Regions from separate parts of the Streptomyces sp. NPDC048211 genome, predicted to be linked through region 1. Evidence: riboswitches for the same ligand, from Rfam matches in the RefSeq annotation. Region 1 holds a riboswitch; the other holds the start of a gene.
What was found. Region 1 has a riboswitch for thiamine pyrophosphate ahead of ACGFZA_RS06460 (thiamine ABC transporter substrate binding subunit). Riboswitches for the same ligand answer to the same signal wherever they lie in the genome.
Positions count from the first base shown of each region.

Region 2: another riboswitch for thiamine pyrophosphate. It lies ahead of thiC (phosphomethylpyrimidine synthase ThiC); the one in region 1 lies ahead of ACGFZA_RS06460 (thiamine ABC transporter substrate binding subunit).

Region 1 is NZ_JBIDAD010000001.1:1,420,441-1,424,740, reverse strand. It holds gene ACGFZA_RS06460 (thiamine ABC transporter substrate binding subunit) at 1-963, opposite strand, end outside; TPP riboswitch at 1,044-1,160, opposite strand; gene rlmN (23S rRNA (adenine(2503)-C(2))-methyltransferase RlmN) at 1,202-2,308, opposite strand; gene ACGFZA_RS06450 (phosphatidate cytidylyltransferase) at 2,413-3,498, opposite strand; gene frr (ribosome recycling factor) at 3,498-4,055, opposite strand; gene pyrH (UMP kinase) at 4,225-4,300, opposite strand, start outside.
Region 2 is NZ_JBIDAD010000006.1:366,332-370,631, forward strand. It holds gene ACGFZA_RS23925 (IclR family transcriptional regulator) at 175-945, shown strand; gene ACGFZA_RS23930 (SsgA family sporulation/cell division regulator) at 1,047-1,484, shown strand; gene ACGFZA_RS23935 (YibE/F family protein) at 1,565-2,896, opposite strand; TPP riboswitch at 2,967-3,100, shown strand; gene thiC (phosphomethylpyrimidine synthase ThiC) at 3,093-4,300, shown strand, end outside.

The DNA.
Region 1 (4,300 bases):
CGGGCTGACGAACATGTTGAGCGGCATGTCCTCCTGGAACTTCTTGCTGATCAGGAAGTCCAGCAGGGCCTTGCCGCCGGCCTCGTTCTTCGCGCCGTCGAGCAGGCCCGCGAACTCGATCTGACGGAAGCACGTCCCCGTGGCGACGCCGGTCGGGGCGGTCTTCGGCTGCGGGTCCGCGTACAGCACCTCGACGGGCGGGCTGGAGGCGTAACTGACGACGAGCGGCCGGTCGGCCTTGGCCTTCTTGCCACCCGCGGAGCCGGAGAACTCCTCGTTGTACGCCTGCTCCCAGCCGTCGACGACCTTGACGCCGTTGTCCTTCAGCTTCTTCCAGTAGTCCTGGTAGCCGTCCTCGCCGTAGGTGGCGACGGTACCGAGGAGGAAGCCGAGGCCGGGCGAGGAGGTCGCCGCGTTCTCGGTGACGAGCAGGTTCTTGTACGCGGGCTTCGCCAGGTCGTCGAACGTCTTCGGCGGCGCGAGCTTCTTGTCGGCGAAGTACTTCTTGTCGTAGTTGATGCAGATGTCACCGGTGTCGACGGGGGTCACCCGGTGCTTCTCGGCATCCAGCTGCACGTCGGCGGCGACCTGGTCGATGCCCTTGGCGGCGTACGGCGTGAACAGGCCGTTGTCGAGGGCGCGCGAGAGCAGGGTGTTGTCGACGCCGAAGAACACGTCACCGCGGGGCGAACCCTTGGTGAGGATCTCCTGGTTGAGGGCGGCGCCGGCGTCCCCGCTCTTCAGCACCTTGACGGTGTAGCCGGTCTGCCGGGTGAACTCCTTCAGCACGTCCTTGGACGCGTTGAAGGAGTCATGGCTGACGAGGGTGACGGTCTTGGAGCCTGAGCCCTTGGTACCGCCGCTGCCGGCGGCCGAGTCGTCGGAGCTTCCGCAGCCCGCCAGCGCGGTCGCGCCGAGCGCCGCGGCGACGGCCGTCACCGCGATCTTCTTGGTGGTGCTCATGTGATTCCTCCTGGGGTGACCAGGAAGAGACGCGGCCCTGCCCGCGCCGGTGGAAACCGGAAGCGGGCAGGGCGCAACAGCTTGAGTAAGGTCCGAACTTCCTACCCGGAATGACCCGGGCGAGGTTCAGAGGGTCTGCGGCCAACCTGTCCTCGGTGCCGCACTCTCAGCGCTGTGGCGCTCCCCTGTCGGAATATGAAGTTGATTTCGAGCCCAGGCTACACGCCCGGTTTCGGCCTCACCGCTCGGATGCCGCCAGCTGTCCGCAGGCCCCGTCGATCTCCTGCCCACGGGTGTCCCGGACGGTCACCGGCACCCCGTGGGCGGCGATCGCCTCGACGAACGCCTTCTCGTCCTCGGGCCGCGAGGCGGTCCACTTCGAGCCGGGGGTGGGGTTCAGCGGGATCAGGTTGACGTGGACCCGCTTGCCCTTGAGGAGCCGGCCGAGCCGGTCGCCCCGCCAGGCCTGGTCGTTGATGTCGCGGATCAGCGCGTACTCGATGGAGATGCGGCGGCCGGACTTCTCCGCGTACTCCCACGCGGCGTCCAGCACCTCGCGCACCTTCCACCGGGTGTTGACCGGCACGAGGGTGTCGCGCAGCTCGTCGTCCGGGGCGTGCAGCGAGACAGCGAGACGGCACTTGAAGCCCTCGTCGGCGAAGCGGAGCATCGCGGGGACGAGGCCGACGGTGGAGACCGTGATCCCGCGCTGCGAGAGCCCGAGGCCGTCGGGCTCGGGGTCGGTCAGCCGGCGGATCGCTCCGACCACGCGGTTGTAGTTGGCGAGCGGCTCGCCCATACCCATGAAGACGATGTTGGAGAGCCGGGCCGGGCCGCCCGGGACCTCACCGTCGCGCAGCGCGCGCATGCCGTCCACGATCTGGTGGACGATCTCCGCGGTGGACAGGTTGCGGTCGAGACCGGCCTGCCCGGTGGCGCAGAACGGGCAGTTCATGCCGCAGCCGGCCTGCGAGGAGATACACATCGTGACGCGCTCGGGGTACCGCATCAGGACGGACTCGACCAGCGTCCCGTCGTGCAGCTTCCACAGCGTCTTACGGGTGGTGTCGTCGTCGCAGCTGATATGCCGGACCACGGACATCAGATCGGGGAACAGCGCCTCGGCGAGCTTGTCCCGCGATCCGGCGGGGATGTTGGTCCACTCCGACGGGTCGTGCGCGTACCGCGCGAAGTAGTGCTGCGAGAGCTGCTGCGCGCGGAAGGGCTTCTCGCCCGTCGCGGCGACGGCTTCCTTGCGCTCGGCGGGCGTGAGGTCGGCGAGGTGCCGCGGCGGCTTCTTGGCTCCGCGGGGCGCGACGAAAGTGAGTTCTCCGGGCTTAGGCATGGTTCTTCCAGTGTCGCAGACAGAACAGTGAGGGCCCGCCGCCCTGTGGACAACGGACCCTCACTCGTAAAAATGCAGGTCAGAAGGGGTGACCTGAGAACTTCTCAGCCGGAGCCGACGAAAATCACCATCAGCAGCCAGACGACCGGCGCCGTCGGCAGCAGGGAGTCCAGCCGGTCCATGATTCCGCCGTGCCCGGGCAGCAGCGTGCCCATGTCCTTGATGCCGAGGTCCCGCTTGATCATGGACTCGCCCAGGTCACCCAGGGTGGCGCTGGCGGCGACCGCGAGGCCGAGCAGCAGGCCCTGCCACCACGTGCCGTCGTCGATCAGGAACTGCATGCACAGCGCACCGGCCACCATCGCGAAGGCCACGGCTCCGAAGAGGCCCTCGCGGGTCTTCCCGGGGCTGATGCGCGGTGCAAGCTTGTGCTTGCCGAAGCGCCAGCCGACGGCGTACGCCCCCGTGTCGCTGACCACGGTCAGCAGCAGGAAGGTCAGAACCCGCTGCGGCCCGTCGTCGGCGGTCAGGAGCATGGCCACGAAGGTCGCCAGGAACGGCACGTAGAACGCGGCGAAGACGCCGGCCGTGACGTCCCTGAGGTAGTCCTCCGGTGGCTCGGTCATCCGCCAGACCAGTACCGCCAGAGCGGTCAGGGCCATGGCGATCCAGGCACCCTCCGCACCCCGCGCGTAACCGGCCACGACCATGGCCGCGCCACCGATCGCGAGCGGTACGAGGGGCGCCTTGATGCCCTTGCGCTCCTCCAGCCGGGAGGTGAGCTCCCACAGGCCCACGACGACGGCGACGACGATCACGCCGACGAAGACGGCCTGGACGATGAAGAGCGAGGCGACGACGACGGCACCGAGCCCTACGCCGACCCCTATGGCGGCTCCCAGATCACGGCCCGCACGCTTCTTCTGCGGGGGTGGCGGCGCGGTGGACATGGGCTCCTGCGGCTTCTCGTCGCGGAACAGGGGGCCGCCGCTCAGGCGTCCGGCCCCCTGGTCCCGGTCATCACGGTCGTCAGCGTCTCTACCTGCGTCGGGAACGTCCGGCACGATGGGCATGGGCCGAGTCTGCTGGGCGTCATGCACATCGTGTGCAGGACCCGCCGGAGCGGCCCGCATCTCGGGCGCAGCCCGATGGCCGGCGCCCTGCGGGACGCCCCAGGAAGAGTCGTTCATCAGACTTCGAGCAGCTCGGCTTCCTTGTGCTTCAGCAGCTCGTCCACCTGCGCGACGTACTTCGCGGTGGTGTCGTCGAGCTCCTTCTCGGCGCGGCGGACCTCGTCCTCGCCGGACTCCTTGTCCTTGACCAGCTTGTCGAGCGTCTCCTTGGCCTTGCGGCGGACAGCCCGGATCGAGATCTTGGAGTCCTCGGCCTTGGTCTTCGCGACCTTGATGTAGTCGCGACGGCGCTCTTCGGTGAGGTCGGGGAAGGTCACCCGGATGATGTTTCCGTCGTTGCTCGGGTTGACGCCGAGGTCCGAGTCGCGGATGGCCTGCTCGATGTTGCGCAGCGCGGTCTTGTCGAACGGCGTCACAACCGCCATGCGGGGCTCGGGCACCGAGAACGAAGCCAGCTGGTTGATCGGGGTCAGCGCGCCGTAGTAGTCGGCGACGATCTTGTTGAACATCGCCGGGTGCGCACGGCCGGTGCGGATCGCGGCGAAGTCCTCTTTCGCGACCACGACGGCCTTCTCCATCTTCTCCTCGGCCTCGAGGAGGGTTTCTTCGATCACCACGTGCTCCTGCGTGTCTTGAGTGGGCCCGGCGTGCTCGGGCCCGGCGGGTCCTGCGTCGCGTCCTCACCTGCACGGTGTCCGACCGGCAGGCCGTTGTCCATCTTTCGGGGCCGTCCCGTGGGCCCCCGGGACATCACCGGGTCGCCCCGGCGAAGTCCCCCGGTTGTCAGGCCCGGGTGCCCTGGTCACTCACGAGCGTGCCGATCTTCTCACTCTTGACGGCGCGGGCGATATTGCCCGCG
Region 2 (4,300 bases), on a different contig from region 1:
TGCTCCCGATACAGTGGCAGTCCGCTGCCGCCGCCTGGGAAAACACCGTCAGTCGCCACCCTGACCAGTGGTTTGTACGGCATCCGGCCTTCTGGACCCCAGGCCTGTGGCAGATCTGTGGGGGCGGCCCCCACAGGCGGGCTGACCGCCCGTCACCATGCCTGGGGGTGACCGTTGACCACGGCATCGAGTACCGCTGTTCCGACGCTGATCGGATCGGTGCAGCGGGCGCTGAGGTTGCTGGAGGCTGTGGGCACCCATCGCGACGGTGCGCCGGCCAAGCAGCTGGCCCGGGAAGCGGGACTCCCCCTTCCCACCGCCTACCACCTGCTGCGCACGCTGACACACGAGGGATATCTGCGCAGGGAGAACGGGGTCTTCCTCTTCGGTGCCGCCGCGGAGCGGCTGGTGGACGACGGCGCACTGCAGAATCGTCGCAGCAGAATGACGCAGTCCCTGGGGCGGTGGCGGGACATCATCGGGGCCCCGGTGTACTGCGCGGTCTACCGCGACGGTGAGATCGAACTCGTCGCGGTCGCGGACACTCCCGCTCTGCCGGCGGTGGAGGAGTGGGCGGCCTTCGGCGAAACGGGCCATGCCCACGCGATCGGCCAGTGTCTGCTGAGCCAGCTCGACGAGCAGGCGCGCGAGGACCATCTCGACCGGCATCCGGTCCGCCCGCTGACTCGCTACTCGGTGCGTGACCGCCCGGCACTTCTCGAGCGGCTGCGGTCGGTCGAGCGTACGGAACCTGTCATCGAACGACAGGAGTACGCCCTCGGGACGGTCTGCGCGGCCATCCCGATCACGGCCGGATTCACCGCCGCCGCGATGGCCATTTCGGTCCCCCTCGACCAGGAAGATCGGTTGCTCCCCGCAGTCGAACGACTACGTGGCGAAGTGGCCAGCCTCTTGCGTTCGTTCGTGTTCTCTATCAGTATCTGAAAAATCACTCCTTGTGATCTGCTATCGGGTGCACCACGATGGCGTCAATAGGGCCATGGGGGATCATTCCTGGCCAGATTCATCTACTGCGGGGTTGAACGATGCGCGAGTCGGTTCAAGCTGAGGTCATGATGAGCTTCCTCGTCTCCGAGGAGCTCTCTTTCCGTATCCCGGTGGAGCTCCGGTACGAAGTGTGCGATCCGTACGCGATCCGGATGACCTTCCATCTCCCCGGCGACGCCCCCGTCACCTGGGCTTTTGGCCGTGAGCTGCTGCTCGACGGTCTCAACAGCCCCAGTGGTGACGGCGACGTGCACATCGGGCCGACGGAGCCCGAAGGGCTGTCCGACGTCCACATCCGGCTCCAGGTGGGCGCCGACCGTGCGCTGTTCAGGGCCGGCACGGCACCTCTTGTGGCCTTCCTCGACCGGACGGACAAGCTCGTGCCACTCGGGCAGGAGTGCACGCTGGGTGACTTCGAGGGCAATCTGGAAGAGGCGCTGGGGCGGATTCTGGCCGAGGAACAGAACGCCGGCTGACGAAGACCGTGCCCATGGCCTGTATGCCGCTCGAACAGCACACCTGCCGAACGGGTGAATCGCTCTCCGTGTCCGGGCACTCAGGACCTCGCCCGGCGACGGCGTCCCCTGCCGTTGCGTACGGGTGCCTGCGCTTCGGATTTCGCCGCGAATCCGGTGCGGTCCGCAGCGACGACCAGTGCCGCGAGCGCGGTGGTCACCGGCACCGAGGCGACCAGTCCGATCGAGCCGATCAGGGTGCGCACGATCTCCTCCGCCACCAGTTCGCTGTTGGCCACCGCTCCCACGCTGCTCCGGGCGATCGAGAACAGCAGCAGCAGCGGAAGCGCGGCGCCCGCATAGGCCAGCACCAGGGTGTTGACCACAGAGGCGATGTGGTCGCGTCCGATTCTGATCCCTGCCCGGTAGAGCTCCTTCGCACTCATCGTCGGGTCCGCCTGATGCAGTTCCCAGACCGCCGAGGTCTGGGTGACCGTCACATCGTCGAGTACCCCGAGGGATCCGATGATGACGCCGGCCAGCAGCAGCCCGCTCATGTCGATGTGCGGATACAGGCCGTGGATGAGGCCGGTGTTGTCGTCGGTGTTCCCGCTCAGGCTCGCCCAGCCGATGAAGAGCGAGCCGAGCAGTCCGATCAGCAGCAGTGAGATCAGGGTGCCGATGACGGCGACCGAGGTGCGGGCGGTCAGTCCGTGGCAGATGTAGAGCGCGATCAGCATGATGGCGCCGGCCCCGACGACTGCCACGACCAGCGGGTTCGAACCTTGCAGGATCGCCGGAAGGATGAACAGCGTCAGGACGGCGAACGACAGGGCGAGTGCCACCAGAGCCATGACCCCGCGCATCCTGCCGACGGCGACCACCACCAGGGCGAAGATCCCGGCCAGCAGCAGCAGCGGGAACTTCCGGTCCACATCGGTCACGGAGTACTGGAGGTCATGGGGCGCGTCGGGGGCGTATGCGACGACCACCCCCTGTCCCTCCCGCAGCTGTCGGGGTGCGTCCGGCTGGACGACCTCGATGAACCGGCGGCCCTTTTCCTGGCCGCTCGTCACTTCGACGGTGGCCTTCTCGCACAGGTCCTCGCCGGTGGGCGGTTCACTCGTGGTCGGTGACGTGTCACCGCTGACGGGGATCTGGGAGGCGTTCACGTCCTTGCAGTCGATCTTGTCGATGTTCACCACCTTGCCCTGCTGGGTCTGCCGGTCGAAGCCGACGCCGGTGCGCTCGTGCGCGGGCGCACCACCGGGCCAGAGGACCACGAGCCCGACGACGACCGCAGCCGCGAACGGAATCAGCACGGCGGCGATCACTTTGCGCAGATGGCCGGAGACGGGTGCGGCGGGGCCATGGCTGTGGGAATGCGTGTGCTGATGGCCCTGCGGTGCGGAGTCGTTATGAGGGGATGTCACCGGCCGATCATCGCAAGAGGGACGGGGCCCTCTGGCCAGCCGGCCGATGAGGGCGCTAGCGTGGTGGCACCTTTGCACACGCGGGAGCTCGGAGCACCGGGCTGAGAGGGCGCTGATCTCCGTACGTCCGTACGGGACAGGCTGCGCCGACCGCCGAACCTGTTACCGGGTAATGCCGGCGTAGGGAGTAGGTCTCATGACCACATCGGACGTACGCACGCCTGCCTCGAACCAGAGCGACGAGGCGGAGAAGTCCATCGGATGGCACAAGGGTTACGTCCAGGGCTCACGCCCGGACCTCCGGGTGCCGGTCCGCAAGGTGCACCTCACCAACGGCAACGACGTGACGCTGTACGACACCTCGGGGCCGTACACCGATCCCTCGGCCGAGACCGATGTCCGCCGCGGACTGGCGCCTCTGCGGGAGAACTGGATCATCGCCCGCGGCGACACCGAGGAGTACACGGGGCGTCCGGGCCGTCCCGAGGACGACGGGCTCAAGCACACCTCACCGCGCGGTGGGCTGCGCAATCTGGATGCCGTCTTCCCGGGCCGTCCGCGCCAGCCGCGGCGCAGCCGGGACGGCCGGCCCGTCACCCAGCTCGCGTACGCCCGCCGGGGCGAGGTCACCCCGGAGATGGAGTACGTCGCGATCCGGGAGAACGTCGCGCCGGAGGTGGTCCGCGAGGAGATCGCCGCCGGCCGGGCCGTGCTGCCGGCCAACGTCAACCACCCGGAGATCGAGCCGATGATCATCGGTAAGCGGTTCCTGGTGAAGGTGAACGCCAACATCGGCAACTCCGCGGTCTCGTCCTCCATCGAGGAGGAGGTGGACAAGATGACCTGGGCGACCAAGTGGGGCGCCGACACCGTCATGGATCTGTCCACCGGGCGCAACATCCACACCACCCGTGAGTGGGTTCTTCGCAACTCCCCCGTGCCGATCGGCACCGTGCCCCTGTACCAGGCCCTAGAGAAGGTCGACGGCAAGGCGGAGGAGCTGACCTGGGAGATGTACAAGGACACCGTCATCGAGCAGGCCGAACAGGGCGTCGACTACATGACGGTCCACGCCGGCGTGCGCCTGCCGTACGTTCCGCTGACGGCCCGCCGTAAGACCGGCATCGTCTCCCGGGGCGGCTCGATCATGGCGGCGTGGTGTCTCGCGCACCACAAGGAGTCGTTCCTCTACGAGAACTTCGAGGAGCTCTGCGAGATCCTCGCCTCGTACGACGTGACGTACTCCCTCGGCGACGGGCTGCGGCCCGGGTCGATCGCGGACGCCAACGACGAGGCCCAGTTCGCGGAGCTGCGTACGCTCGGCGAACTGAACACCGTCGCCAAGCGGTTCGGCGTCCAGACCATGATCGAGGGCCCGGGGCACGTCCCGATGCACAAGATCAA